Regions from separate parts of the Mameliella sp. LZ-28 genome, predicted to be linked through region 2. Evidence: riboswitches for the same ligand, from Rfam matches in the RefSeq annotation. Region 2 holds a riboswitch; each other region holds the start of a gene.
What was found. A riboswitch is a leader RNA that binds a small molecule or an ion and turns the genes downstream of it on or off. The one in region 2 is predicted to bind thiamine pyrophosphate.
Positions count from the first base shown of each region.

Region 1: linked by a shared signal. The riboswitch ahead of G9Q80_RS06320 (YkoF family thiamine/hydroxymethylpyrimidine-binding protein) and the one ahead of thiM (hydroxyethylthiazole kinase) in region 2 are both predicted to bind thiamine pyrophosphate.
Region 3: linked by a shared signal. The riboswitch ahead of thiB (thiamine ABC transporter substrate binding subunit) and the one ahead of thiM (hydroxyethylthiazole kinase) in region 2 are both predicted to bind thiamine pyrophosphate.
Region 4: linked by a shared signal. The riboswitch ahead of thiD (bifunctional hydroxymethylpyrimidine kinase/phosphomethylpyrimidine kinase) and the one ahead of thiM (hydroxyethylthiazole kinase) in region 2 are both predicted to bind thiamine pyrophosphate.

Region 1 is NZ_JAANYX010000010.1:34,184-37,325, forward strand. Features, by position in the region: gene G9Q80_RS28400 (ABC transporter ATP-binding protein) at 1-667, opposite strand, end outside; gene G9Q80_RS06315 (ECF transporter S component) at 645-1,226, opposite strand; gene G9Q80_RS06320 (YkoF family thiamine/hydroxymethylpyrimidine-binding protein) at 1,279-1,887, opposite strand; TPP riboswitch at 1,878-1,989, opposite strand; gene G9Q80_RS06325 (IS630 family transposase) at 2,135-3,142, opposite strand, start outside.
Region 2 is NZ_JAANYX010000011.1:544,967-548,108, reverse strand. Features, by position in the region: gene thiE (thiamine phosphate synthase) at 1-214, opposite strand, end outside; gene thiM (hydroxyethylthiazole kinase) at 211-999, opposite strand; TPP riboswitch at 1,055-1,149, opposite strand; gene G9Q80_RS09275 (hypothetical protein) at 1,346-1,870, shown strand; gene G9Q80_RS09270 (hypothetical protein) at 2,114-2,545, shown strand; gene G9Q80_RS09265 (hypothetical protein) at 2,523-2,738, shown strand; gene G9Q80_RS09260 (SDR family oxidoreductase) at 2,805-3,047, shown strand; gene G9Q80_RS09255 (hypothetical protein) at 3,053-3,142, shown strand, end outside.
Region 3 is NZ_JAANYX010000032.1:481,767-484,908, reverse strand. Features, by position in the region: gene G9Q80_RS17570 (thiamine/thiamine pyrophosphate ABC transporter permease ThiP) at 1-90, opposite strand, end outside; gene thiB (thiamine ABC transporter substrate binding subunit) at 66-1,052, opposite strand; TPP riboswitch at 1,097-1,208, opposite strand; gene G9Q80_RS17560 (hypothetical protein) at 1,276-1,500, shown strand; gene aroC (chorismate synthase) at 1,557-2,660, shown strand; gene G9Q80_RS17550 (methyl-accepting chemotaxis protein) at 2,667-3,142, opposite strand, start outside.
Region 4 is NZ_JAANYX010000032.1:511,583-514,724, forward strand. Features, by position in the region: gene G9Q80_RS17745 (FAD-dependent oxidoreductase) at 1-268, opposite strand, end outside; partial or broken gene thiD (bifunctional hydroxymethylpyrimidine kinase/phosphomethylpyrimidine kinase) at 268-956, opposite strand; TPP riboswitch at 1,001-1,104, opposite strand; gene G9Q80_RS17755 (AMP-binding protein) at 1,298-2,485, shown strand; gene G9Q80_RS17760 (thiolase family protein) at 2,482-3,142, shown strand, end outside.

The DNA.
Region 1 (3,142 bases), on a different contig from region 2:
AGGGGTTCAGTACGATCACGCGGTCGATACGGTCGAGCAGCGCCCCCAGCGCATGATCGACAACCAGCGCAGTGCGCCCTGGGGCCAGCACCTGTTCTGCAAGACGTTTGGCCGCTTGCGGCGCAAGACTTACCGTTGGCTCATCCGCAACGATTAGCGCGCTGCCCTGCGCCAGTGTCGCCGCAAGTGCGACCATCTGTTTCTGCCCACCAGAAAGCGTAGCGGTGCGCCGCGCGGCCCACTCTTGCGGAATGCCCGCACGGTCCATTGCTTCATCAATGGCCGCCCCCATCTGATCAGGCGGGTAATTTCGGTTTTCCAGCGCGAAGGCGACTTCATCTGCGACAGTGAACCCTGCCAAGGTCTGCTCGGCATCCTGGAACAGAAACGCCACCTGATCAGCCCATTCGGACGGACTGCGCGACGCAACATCCGCTCCGAAAATCCGCAACTCGCCATCGCACCTGGCCGGGATGCTTTTGGGCAGCAACCCGGTCAGTGCATGCAGGATCGAGGATTTGCCGCAGCCCGAAGGCCCCAGCAGGAGAACCCTTTCACCTTGCGCCAGTGCGAAACCGACAGCCCCCACAGCGTCCTGTGTGGCATAGGGGTAGCGGATCACTAGATCGCGGACCCCTATTGCATCAGGCTGCGGCGCGGCGGTCATGGTCGATCTTCAGCCCCGATAGCACACCCGTCTTGAACAGCGCATTGGTGATGGTATAGCCCAGAACCCCGCCCAGCAGCGCACCCGACGTGCAGCGCAGCGCGAACATCACGACCAGCAGACCCGGCTCCAGAGCGCCATAATCGAAGCGCACCCAAGTATAGGCGAATGACACCATCGCGGCCCCCACACCCGCAGCCATCAGCACAGGCAGCGTCCAGCGGCGATAGCGATTGGTGGCAAAGACCAGTTCGGCGCCCATCCCCTGCACGAAACCTGTGAGCAAAAGCAACAAACCTGCTGGACTGCCCAACATGATCTGCACCGCTGCCGCAAGAATGTTGGAGACAAGTGCCACGCCGGGCTTGCGGATGATGGCCGCCGCGATGATCGAATTTATGAACCAAAAGCCCATCACGGCATCCATCGTCACTGGGCCAAAGATCGCTTGCAGGATCAACCAGACCTGCACCCAGCCGAGATAAAGCACACCAAATACAGCGCCCAGAACGGCAACGATCAGAGTTTCACGCAGGGTCCAGACCGAATTCTCGGGCATGGCAGTCTCCATTTTTCAGGTTTGGGAAAAGGGCGCAGTTTGCGCCGCAACGTCAGATTCTGCTTGGGCTGTTGGCCGAAAGCGTCACATCAAGCGCGACATGGCCTGCCTGCGCACCAAAGTTGGTAAACGCCTGCGAGAGTGTCGCAAAAACCGGCCCGGCATCGCCACGCAATTTGGTGCAGAAGTTCTTTGACCGCTCGAAGGTTCCCGATGATTTCAGGAAGTCGATGCAGCCGTAGACCTCGTCCATATGGTGGCCCAGTCCGAGCGGATAGAGCGAAAATTGGGCGGCCACGATCTGCCCGGTTTGCGGCGCTACGGCGACGGCTTGCCGTGCCGCCTCGATCCGGGCGGGCAGTTCGGCGTCAGGCGTCAGGCTGTCAACGGGCGTGCAGATCGGGTCATCTGGCTCGCCCGGACAGCCGCGCGAGACTGTCGCGTGCATGGTGCAATGCACCCCAGAGCGCGCCGCAGCCACGAACAGATCGCGCATCGCTGGAAACAGGATCTCGGGAGGGCCGACGATCAACGTGGACACGTCATCCGTTTCGATCCGCAATTGGTCGCGCCATGGATCAAGCTGTTTGATTGCATCTAGGATGATGCTGACGAAATCATCAGACATCGGATAAAGCGACACTTGTGCGCCTGAAAACATCTTCACCTCGCTCCGCTGGCATTACCCAGATCAGCTAAAGGGTCAGCGGACTTGCATCCGTCATCTCAGCCCCAGCATGATGGAGCGCCCCTGTTGACGCCTTGATCGTAAAATCTCTGACGGATTTGGCAAGGGGCAACTGACGTGCCGAGGAAAAAGCATGCAAAGCTTGAAGTGGCTCGGAAGTGAGACCCGGCACTGGCAAGCGAGAAAACAGGTTTATCTAGTGTTCCGAGTCTGACATTTGCTACCGGTTTCCCCTGATTTCATCGAGTGCGTCAAGCGCACGGCGTTCGCGGGCGATGATGTCTTCAGCGCTTTTGCTCCAGACGAAGGGCTTCGGTTTGGCGTTGTGCTGCAGCAGGTAGTCGTAGATCGCTTCTTCGAGGTCATCGACGCTGTCATAACTCCCGCGGCGGATGCGCTTTGTGGTGATGTCGGCGAAGAAGCGTTCCACGAGGTTCATCCAGGACGCGCTGGTGGGCGTGAAATGCAGCTTGAAGCGGGGATGTTTCTCGAGCCAGGCCTGCACCTCGGGCGTCTTGTGGGTGGCATAGTTGTCGAGGACGATGTGGATGTCGCGCGGCTTTTGGACGGCGCGGTCGATGCGGCGCAGGAATGTCAGGAACTCCTTGGCGCGGTGGCGTGGCATGCAGTCGCCGATCACGAGGCCCGACTTCACGTCCAGCGCGGCGAAGAGCGTGGTGGTGCCGTGGCGCTTGTAGTCGTGGGTCATGGTGGCCGCGCGTCCCTTCTTGAGGGGCAGCCCGGGCTGGGTCCGGTCGAGCGCCTGGATCTGAGACTTCTCGTCAACGCACAGAACGACGGCCCTTTCCGGCGGATCGAGATAAAGCCCCACAATCTCGGTCACCTTCTCCTCGAACAGCGGGTCGTTCGAGACCTTGAAGCCCCTCACGACATGCGGCTTCAGTCCGGCATCCGCCCAGATGCGGCCGACGCTCGAAGGCGATATGCCGACCGCCTCGGCCATCGTCGCGCGGCTCCAGTGCGTGGCATTGGGTGGCGTTTCTTGCACGGTCTTCGCGATCACTTTCAGTCGGACCGCCCTCGGCAGGGGCGGCACGCGGGAAGGCCGCGTCTTGTCCCGCTTGAGCCCTAGCACGCCTTCGTCAAGATACCGCTCCTGCCAGCGCCAGACCGTCGGCTTCGACATGCCCGTCCGCCGCATGATCTCGACAGTCCCCTCGCCCTCCGCCGTCGCGAGCACGATGCCCGCTCGCCACGCGAGCTTGCG
Region 2 (3,142 bases):
TGGCCAGGTCGACCCGATCGTTCACGATCAGCTTGGTCCCGAAGGGGGACAGCGCGGTCATCAGCGCCCGCGCGAGCCGGGCCAGATCCGCGTCCGGTGTCACCTTGTCACGCAGTTGAACCCATTCGGCGCCTCCCTGTGCGGCGGCAACCGCCTGGACGATGACCGGTGCGGGTGCGGTGGCATCCGTGATGAAACAGAGCGGCGGGATCATGCCAGCGTGATCCGGGCGCCGCGCGCCAGGTCCTCTGGCGTCATCGTGTACAGCGCATCAATGAAGGCCACCTGGAATGTCCCCGGTCCCCGGACGCCTTCGGCGGCCTGTTCGCCGGCAAGACCGAAAAAGGCCAGCGCGGCAACGGTCGCCTCAAAGGGATCCTGCCCGACGGTGAAGGCGCCGACGATGCCGGTCAGGGAACAGCCCAGGGCTGTCACCCGGGGCATCAGGGCGTGGCCATTGGCGACCTCAGCATTGCGCGTGCCATCGGTGACGAAATCCACGGGGCCGGTCACGGCGACCACGCCGCCCGTCCGCCGTGCCAGGGCGCTTGCAGCCTCCTGCGCCTGGGAAACCGCGTCGGCGCTGTCGGCGCCCTTGCCGCTTGCGTCGGCGCCGGCCAGCGCCATGATCTCTGACGCATTGCCCCGGATCACGGTCGGGGCGAGGTCCAATAGCCGTGCGCCGATGTCCCGGCGATAACCCGTGGCGCCGACCGCCACCGGATCGAGTATCCAGGGCGTTCCCTGCGCCTGAGCGGCCCCGGCGCTCTCCAGCATGGCGTCGGCCCAGGCCGGTGAGAGCGTCCCGATATTGATCGTCAATGCCTGCGCCAGGCCTGCGAACTCGGCCGCTTCCTCGCGCGCGTGGACCATCGCGGGCGAAGCCCCGGCCGCGAGCATGACGTTGGCCATGATGTTCATGGCGACGTAATTCGTGATGTTCTGAACAAGTGGCGCCGTCCGGCGCATGTGATCCAGGTGCTGTCCCGTATCGTCCATCGTGATCTCCTTTCGCCCGGCGGCATGAGAGATCACGAGACGTCGACCGGAATCCGGTCTGCCCTGTGCGCCTCCCTCCGCCGGCATTATCCGGTTCAGGTTCGAAGGGTACGTCTCAGCCCGGTTTCCCGAGCGCCCCTGTCGCTAACGGCGCGAAGGTCGCATCAGACGGCGCCAGCGTCAATCAGCTTCGCCGGCTTCGCATCGCGAAATCCGGACGTTTGGGTCGCGGGATGGCGGGAATTGGCCTGTCGAAGGGGGCAATCCTTGCAAGACCCTGTTTATACTGGCCTTTTGCATCCCCTTGTGTATAGGCTGGATGCAGAACACTTCCAGAAGGCCGGGTATGCCTGATCGCGACGACCTGAATGCCAAGTCGATATACGATGATCTGTTGCATCGGGCGCAGGGGGTGATCCGCACCAGGGATTTCGACGGATACCAGGGGGTCTTCGACCTTCCGTTTCGGCTTGTGAACCTCGATGCGGCGCATGTCTTTTCCACGCCGGACGATCTGCGGATGATCTTCGAGACCATCCAGCACCGGATCTTCTGCCTCAATCTCAGCTCTTACTTCGCGGTCTGCCTCGACGCGCAGCGCATCGACGAGACGACGATTGTCGCCACCCATGAAACCCGGATGATCACCGATAACCTCTTGGTCGGCGATCCGGTGCCCTCGGTGGCCGTCCTGAAACATGTCCGGGGGCAATGGTTGCTGACGGAGGTCTGGAACTTTCGCCCGGACCGCTTCGGGACCAGTTTCCTGCGGGTCGAGCAAGAGACGCGGCCAGCGGCGCAATGGATCGCGATGCAGGCCCGCGTCTATGGCGCGCTCGGCGGTCGGACAGGCGTTTCGGCGGTTCGCTGACTGCCCGTGTGGCGCCGCGGATCGGTGCCGGTCGGCAGCCCGCTCCAGCGGCCGAGGGCTGGGACGGCAGCGATCCGGTCCGTGAAGGCTGGCCGGGAACAGGAGCTCGGGGAAGGAGCCTGGAGGACGCTGGCCGTCGATCCGCAGGATCCGCGCCAATGCAATCGTCACCCGCAGACGGCCCCGGCAAGCACCTGACCGGGACAGCTGTCGGGATTTCCAGATGCCCGCAAGGAGGCCTTTATGGCTGGCCAGGTCATACCCGACTACCATGAGATCACGCGTGTGCTGACGGACCGTTCCATGCGTCAGGCGCTGGAGTTTTCGGTGCTCCGCAGGGACGACTTCTCGGTCTACGAGAAAGCGATATTCCTGCCCGCCCTGGCACAGGTCATCGGGCTGCTTTCGGCGAGCGGCGGGATGGACCTGATCGGCTTCGGCTATCGCGTCACGATGAACCTGACTGCAGATTTCGCGGGCCTCGACCGGCCCGAGAAATCGCCGGAGGAAATCGAGCAGTTGCTGAAACTGGTCAAGAACTCCTCGGAATTCGCGACGCTGACCCATGTGACCCGAGACAAGGAAGCCGTACGGGCCGCGCCCTGTCCGAAGGCGTGTCGATTTGGGCCTGACCTTTGGCTATGGCATGCACATGTGCCTTGGGCGCGATCTTGACGGCGGACTGCCGGCGGGGCCGGACACCGATCCGGACAGGCACCAGTACGGGATCGTGACGCGGTTGGTCCAGACGCTGCTGGACCGCGACGTGCGCCCCGACCCGGACCGTTCGGCGGTGCAGGACACCAACACCTCCCGCAGGAACTTTTCGTCCTATCCCGTTCTCCTGACACCCGAACCCGAGGCATGAGCATGAAATCCGAAATCGTGACCGGGGCCGCCGCGGGCCTCGGGGCAGGCGTGGCCGCAAAATTCGATGCCGAGGGCTATCGCGCCGGGGTTCATCGACGGAGGCATGTCCGCGCCGTTCTATGCCGATCCCAAGGTCCGCGCCGCATGCGAAGGTGCCGTGCCGAACGGCGGTCTGGGCAAGATCGAGGACATCGCCGAGGCGGTCTGGTTCCTGGCCTCGCCGCAGCCCCGCTACGTCAATGCGCATCAGCTGGTGGTCGACGGCGGCGTCTGCCACAGCCTTCTGCGCTCGTTGCCGGGGGAATGACGGCAATGCGCGTGGTTATCCTGACAGGAGGCATCCCGGCTGCGGCTGGCATGGAGACGGAGCTTGTCGGTTCTCCGGCAGAGTTGGTCTCCGCG
Region 3 (3,142 bases), on a different contig from region 2:
CCCGGCCCGGGCCAGAACAACGCCCACCGGCCCCAGCGTCAGGACCGCCAGGGCCAGGGCCGCCGCTATTGCGAGAGCGCGCGGCGCCATGCCTCGATCGCCTCGCCACGCAGGGCCGCCGCCTCATCCTCGGAATAGAAAAGCACATTCTCCGGCAGGTCGAGCTTCTGGAAGCCATCCGGCCACTTGTCGCTGTCCAGCGCCGCCGGGATCGACCAGTTGCCCGTGGCGATCATGCCCTGAAAGTCCTCGCTCAGGATGAACTCCATGAAGGCGCCGGCCAGTTCGGGTTGGTCGCTGGTGGCCAGCCGGGCGGCAAGTTCGACCATGAAATAATGCCCCTCGGGGAAGATCGCGGCCTTCTTCGTCTCATCTTCTTCGGCGATGATGTGATAGGCGGGCGAGGTCGTGTAGCTCAGCACCATGTCCGCCTCGCCATCGGTGAAGAGGCCGTAGGATTCGGACCAGCCCTTGGTCACGGTGACGATCTTGGGCGCCAGTTTCTCCCAGGCGGCCTGCGCCTCGTCGCCGTAGACCGATTGCACCCAAAGCACCAGCGCCAGCCCCGAGATCGAGGTGCGCGGATCCTGGATCACCAGCCGCAGGTCGTCTGGCGCCTCCAGCAGCGCGTCGAAACTGGCAGGCGGCGCATCCACGCGGGTGCAGTCATAGACAAAGGCAGTGTGCCCGTAGTTGAACGGCAGGAACACCTCGTCCGTCCAGTCGATCGGCAGGGTCAGCGGCGACAGGTCCACCCCGTGTTCTGCGAACAAGCCCGATTCACGGGCCTTCTTCGTCACGTCGGTGTTCAGGCCGATCACGACGTCGGCCTCGGTCCGGTCGCCTTCCAGCAGGATACGGGGCAAGAGGTCGCCGGGCTTGAATTGCAGATCGCAGTCGCAGCGCGCCTCGAACAGCTCTTCGATCCTTGGCCCCGGCCCCCATTCGGAAACGAAGTAGTCGGGCGCATAGACCGTCAGGACAGGCGTTTCGGCCAAGGCAAGGCCGGCGCTCAGACATCCCGCGGCAACAGTGAAGGCAAGTGACTTCATTGAGTCCTCCAATATTGCGGCGCAAGGGCAAGATTGGAGTCCCGTCATCGGGCCCATACCTTCCCTCCGCCGGTGTTAACCGGTTCAGGTTCAACGGGTTGATCCGTGGTACGGAAATCTCAGACGGCTCATGCGCCGCCACCCCGAGGTAGGCCGGACCCTAGTCGCGACGCCACGGAACATCAAGAAAAACCGTGATATTTTCCGTGTATTATGGTAAGGAATGCGTATCCCGAAAATTCAGGAGAAAGGAGGCGCCCTTGGGGAAACGCGTTTGATCATTCTGTGTCTCGAGCTGGGGGTTATCTGGCTCATCTATCTTATTTTCGGCTGGATCGCGGCCTTTGAAATGCCGCTCTGGCTCTCCACCTTCATCGTGATCGCCGTGGACCGGGCGACGGATGCCGTGGGCGATTTGGCCCAGAGGCGGCGCGACGGACTCGAATAGTCTTGGCATTGTGCCCCGGCTTGCGTATCCCGCGCGGAAACGAAGGGGACGCAGCCATGAGCCTGAACACATTCGGACATCTCTTCCGTGTGACCACCTGGGGCGAAAGCCACGGGCCGGCTCTGGGGGCCACGGTCGATGGCTGCCCGCCGGGGATCGAGATCGACGAGGCGCAGCTGCAGCACTGGCTGGACAGGCGCAAACCGGGGCAGAACAAGTTCACGACACAACGCCGCGAACCGGATGCCGTGCGCATCCTGTCCGGCGTCTTCGAGGGCCGGACCACCGGAACCTCGGTTCAGCTGATGATCGAGAACACCGACCAGCGGTCCAAGGATTATTCCGAGATCGCGCAGAAGTTCCGCCCCGGCCACGCCGACATCACCTATTTCCAGAAATACGGGCTGCGCGACTATCGCGGCGGCGGGCGCTCTTCTGCGCGGGAAACTGCGGCCCGCGTGGCCGCCGGCGGGCTCGCGCGCGCGGCGCTGACGGCGCTGGTGCCGGGGATCGAGATCCGCGGCTACATGGTGCAGATGGGCAGCCACGGCGTCGACCGGGCGCGTTTCGACGATGCCCAGATCGATGCCAACCCCTTCTGGTGCCCGGATCCCCAGGCCGCCGAGACCTGGGCCGACTACCTGGATGGACTGCGCAAGTCGGGCGAGAGCGTGGGCGCGGTGATCGAGGTCGTCGCCCGCAATACGCCTGCCGGCCTTGGTGCCCCCGTCTATGGCAAGCTGGACACCGACCTTGCGGCCGCGATGATGTCGATCAACGCGGTCAAGGGCGTCGAGATCGGCGAGGGCATGGCCTCGGCGGCGCTGACCGGCAGCCAGAATGCCGACGAGATCTTCATGGGTGAGAACGGCCCGGTCTACAGTTCCAACCACGCCGGCGGCATCCTGGGCGGCATTTCGACCGGGCAGGAAATCGTCGTGCGTTTCGCGGTCAAGCCGACCTCGTCCATCCTGACCCCGCGCAAGACCATCACCCTGAGCGGCGAAGAGACCGAGATCGTCACCAAGGGGCGGCACGATCCCTGCGTGGGCATCCGCGCCGTCCCGGTTGGAGAGGCTATGATGGCCTGCGTCCTGCTCGATCACCTGCTGCTGCATCGCGGCCAGGTGGGGGACGCGGGCGGACGCATCGGGGGCTAAGCCCCCTCAGAAATCCTTCCACAGGGCATCGTCACCAACGGCCTTCTTGTAGGCCGGTGCCGGCTCCGGCGCGGTTTGCTCGAAATTGTCGATCTCCTCGACCTCCACTTCGACGGGTGACGGCTCCAGGTCTTCAGCAGCCCAGCTGCCATGCACCAGGGTTTCCGTGTCCGGGATCATGTCACCATAGGCATCGTCCGCATCGTAGGGCGCGGGGTCTTGGTCCTGTTCCAGGACAGGCGCCTCCGGCTCGACGCTGTCCACCGTGTATGGCTCATCTGCCGGCTCTTCCCAGGTGTTCGCGGCAACGGGCAGATCCCGGACAGAGAACCGCGCCAGGACATCGGACAGGCGCGTGGCCTCGACACGCAGTTGCTGGCTGGCGGCATTGGTCTGGCTGACCATCGCGGCGTTCTGCTGTGTCACCTTGTCCAGTTCACCCACGCCGACATTGATTTCCTGCACGCCGCTGGCCTGGTCAC
Region 4 (3,142 bases), on a different contig from region 2:
GCCCCGCCACGACCAGCGTGCCGCGTTGCTGGACAGTGGTGCGTTGTTGCCACCAGACAATCGCCTGTTGGCCCAGCCTCAGCACTGGCTCTTCGGCGTTTTCATATTCGCACCAGGGCGCCAACATGCCCCCCGCCCACCAGGAACAGTGGTGCGGCCCGGGCGGCCCGGCAGGATCAAAGACCTGCACATCGGCACCGCGCGCGGCCAGTTCGCTGGCAACGGAAAGCCCCGCCACACCGGCGCCGATGACCGAGAACACCGGCATCATTCCCAGACCGCGTGAAAATGGAGCAGTGAGCCATGCCCGGAGCCGACCTGCAGCCAGTCCGCTGCCGCAATCGCCTGTTGCACGAAGCTGTGCGCCGTTTCGGCCGCCAGTTCGAGCGGCAGCCCAAGCGCAAGCCCGGTGGCAATGGCCGACGAAAGCGTGCAGCCGGTGCCGTAGGTGTTGCGCGTCCTGTGGCGGGGTGCGGTGAATGTCGTCAGCACCTCGCCGTCCGCGATCAGGGCGTATTCGCACTCATCGCCTTCGGCGTGACCGCCCTTCATCAGATCGGCCTGCGCGCCCATGGCGTAGAGCGCCTTGCCTTGTTCGGTCATCTCCCCGCGTGAGCGCGCCACCGGGCCGTCCAGCAGCGCCGCCGCCTCGGGCAGGCCGGGGGTGAGGGCGGTGGCGTGCGGCATCAACTTCTGCCGCAATGCGCCCACCGCATCGGGCGCCAACTGGGCATCGCCCGGACGTCCAGATTCGACAGCACCGCCTCGATCTGCGCCTCGATCACGTCGAGCGGTATTGAATGAACCGCGGTGACGGCACGGGTGTTCTGGGCGGTGACCGCGGTGATGGCACTGGCGCCGTAGACGCCAAGCGCCGACATGGACTTGAGATCGACCTGTATGCCCGCGCCTCCGCCACTGTCGGATCCGGCGATGGTCAATGCGATATGCGCCAACGGCTGCTCCTTCAGACAAAAGGGCACCGCGCATGGAAAACGTCTGTAGACATTAGACCGTTCCCTACGCCGGTATTGCCCGGATCAGGTTCGATGGGTTAGCGCATTCACGCTTCTCAGCCTCTTGGAGGCACCCCAACGGTAAGACTTTGGGTAACAACCCCGCCACGCCAAGTCAAACACGGGAAGAGTCCGGCGTGCCCTGTTCGCGTCTGACGAAAACGCGGGGTGTTATCTGCCTGTTTCGTCGAGGGCCGTGGTGGGCTACCACTCCATGACCTTGACGAGGATGTTCCATGACGGAAATAGGCCACGGCACTGCTGCGACCGGGTCCGGAACCATGAGCACTGCGCTGTTTCGCTGGCCACCGGAGGCCCGTTTGCATGTGCATGGGCAGCAGGTCGGAGAGGGCGAGGGTTCGGACAGGGCCGGGGCGCAGGATCTTGTTGCCCTGCGCGCAGCCATCCGCACCGGGCGCGCGTTTTCTGTTGGACCAGGCGGGGTCAGCCGCCTTTCCAAAGAACGCGCGGGGTATTTCCACAGCCGCTCTGGCGGAACGACCGGAGCGGCGAAGACCATCCGGCGCAGCCATGCCTCCTGGATTGCCAGTTTCGAGGTCAACCGCAACCACCTGAGCCTTGGCAGCGAGGATCGCTACGCCGTCCTGGGGGTCCCGGCCCATTCCCTTGCGCTCTATGCCCTGGTCGAAGGGGCGCATCTTGGCGCCGACCTGCATTCCTTCGCTGGTCTGAGGCCGCGCCAACAGGCGCAGGGCGTGAAGGCGGCACAGGCGACAATCCTCTACGCCACGCCAACCCAGTTGCGCCTTCTGTGCGAAACAGGGGCCGTGCTGCCGAGCCTGCGCCATGTGCTTTGTGGTGGCGGGCGGCTGACGCCCGAATTGCGGCTGCGGATCGCCGCATTGTGTCCCAAGGCAGTCCTGCGTGAGTTCTATGGCGCCGCCGAGACCAGTTTCATCGCTTGGGGCGATGGCAGTGGCCCGGAGGGCAGCGTTGGCCGAGCCTACCCGGGTGTCGAGATAAGGATCGACGCCAAGGAGGGGGCCATAGGCGAGATCTGGGTGCGCAGCCCTTACCTTTTTGATGGCTATGCCGAAGGTGACAGCGCAGAAACACGCGAAAGGGATGGTTTCGTCACGGTCGGTGAATTGGGGCAGCTCGACAAGGAGGGCCATCTGACTGTCGCCGGGCGCCGCAACCGGATGGTCACCATCGCCGACCAGAACGTCTTTCCCGAGGATATCGAGGCCTTTCTGCTAAGCGATCCGGCGGTGACACATTGTGCAGTGGTTCCCCGGTCTGACCCACGCCGCGGCACGCATCTTGTCGCGGTCATCGACGGGCCGGTAGAGGCAGAGCTTTGCGATGCGCTGTTGGGCCGGTGTCGTGCGGTCTTCGGTCCACTCGCCGCACCCCGTCGTGTGCAGGCGATTGCCGATTTCCCTCTGACGCTTTCCGGCAAACCTGACCTTGCGAAGATCGCCCAGGCGCTGGAGCGTCAGGCATGAGCGGTGTCCGTATCGTCTCTGCCCTGCGCACTCCGGTGGCGCCGCGCGGCGGGGCGCTGTCAGGGCTCCAGATCCACGAACTGGGCGCGCCGGTGCTGCGCCGGGTGATCGCGGCGGCGGGGCTGGAGGCATGTCAGGTCGATGAAGTGATCTTGGGCAACGCGCTCGGGGCCGGGGGCAACCCGGCCCGCATGGTGGCGCTGGCCGCGGGCCTGCCGGACCAGGTGGCGGGGCTGACGCTGGACCGGCAATGTTGCGGCGGGCTTGACGCGCTGGTGATTGGCGCCGCGCTGATCGCCTCGGGGCAGGCGGAGGTCGTGGCGGCGGGCGGCGTGGAATCCTATTCCAGACGGCCCCTGCGCCTGCGGACCGACCCGGAGGGCGGTCCGCCTCTGGCCTATGACCGTCCTCCCTTCACGCCCTGGCCAGAGCGCGATCCGGAGATGGACGATGCCGCCGAGGCGCTGTCTGCCGAACTGGGCATTTCCCGCGCGGCGCAGGATGCCTGGGCTATCGACAGCCACCGCAAGGCCTTGGCCGCCGACATGACGCCTGAGGTCGTCCCTCTTGGCGGGTTGCACGCGGATGCCTTCACACGCGCCCTGACGCCCCGGTTGGCCGCCCGTGCGCCGCGCCTGTGCGGCACGATCACAGCTG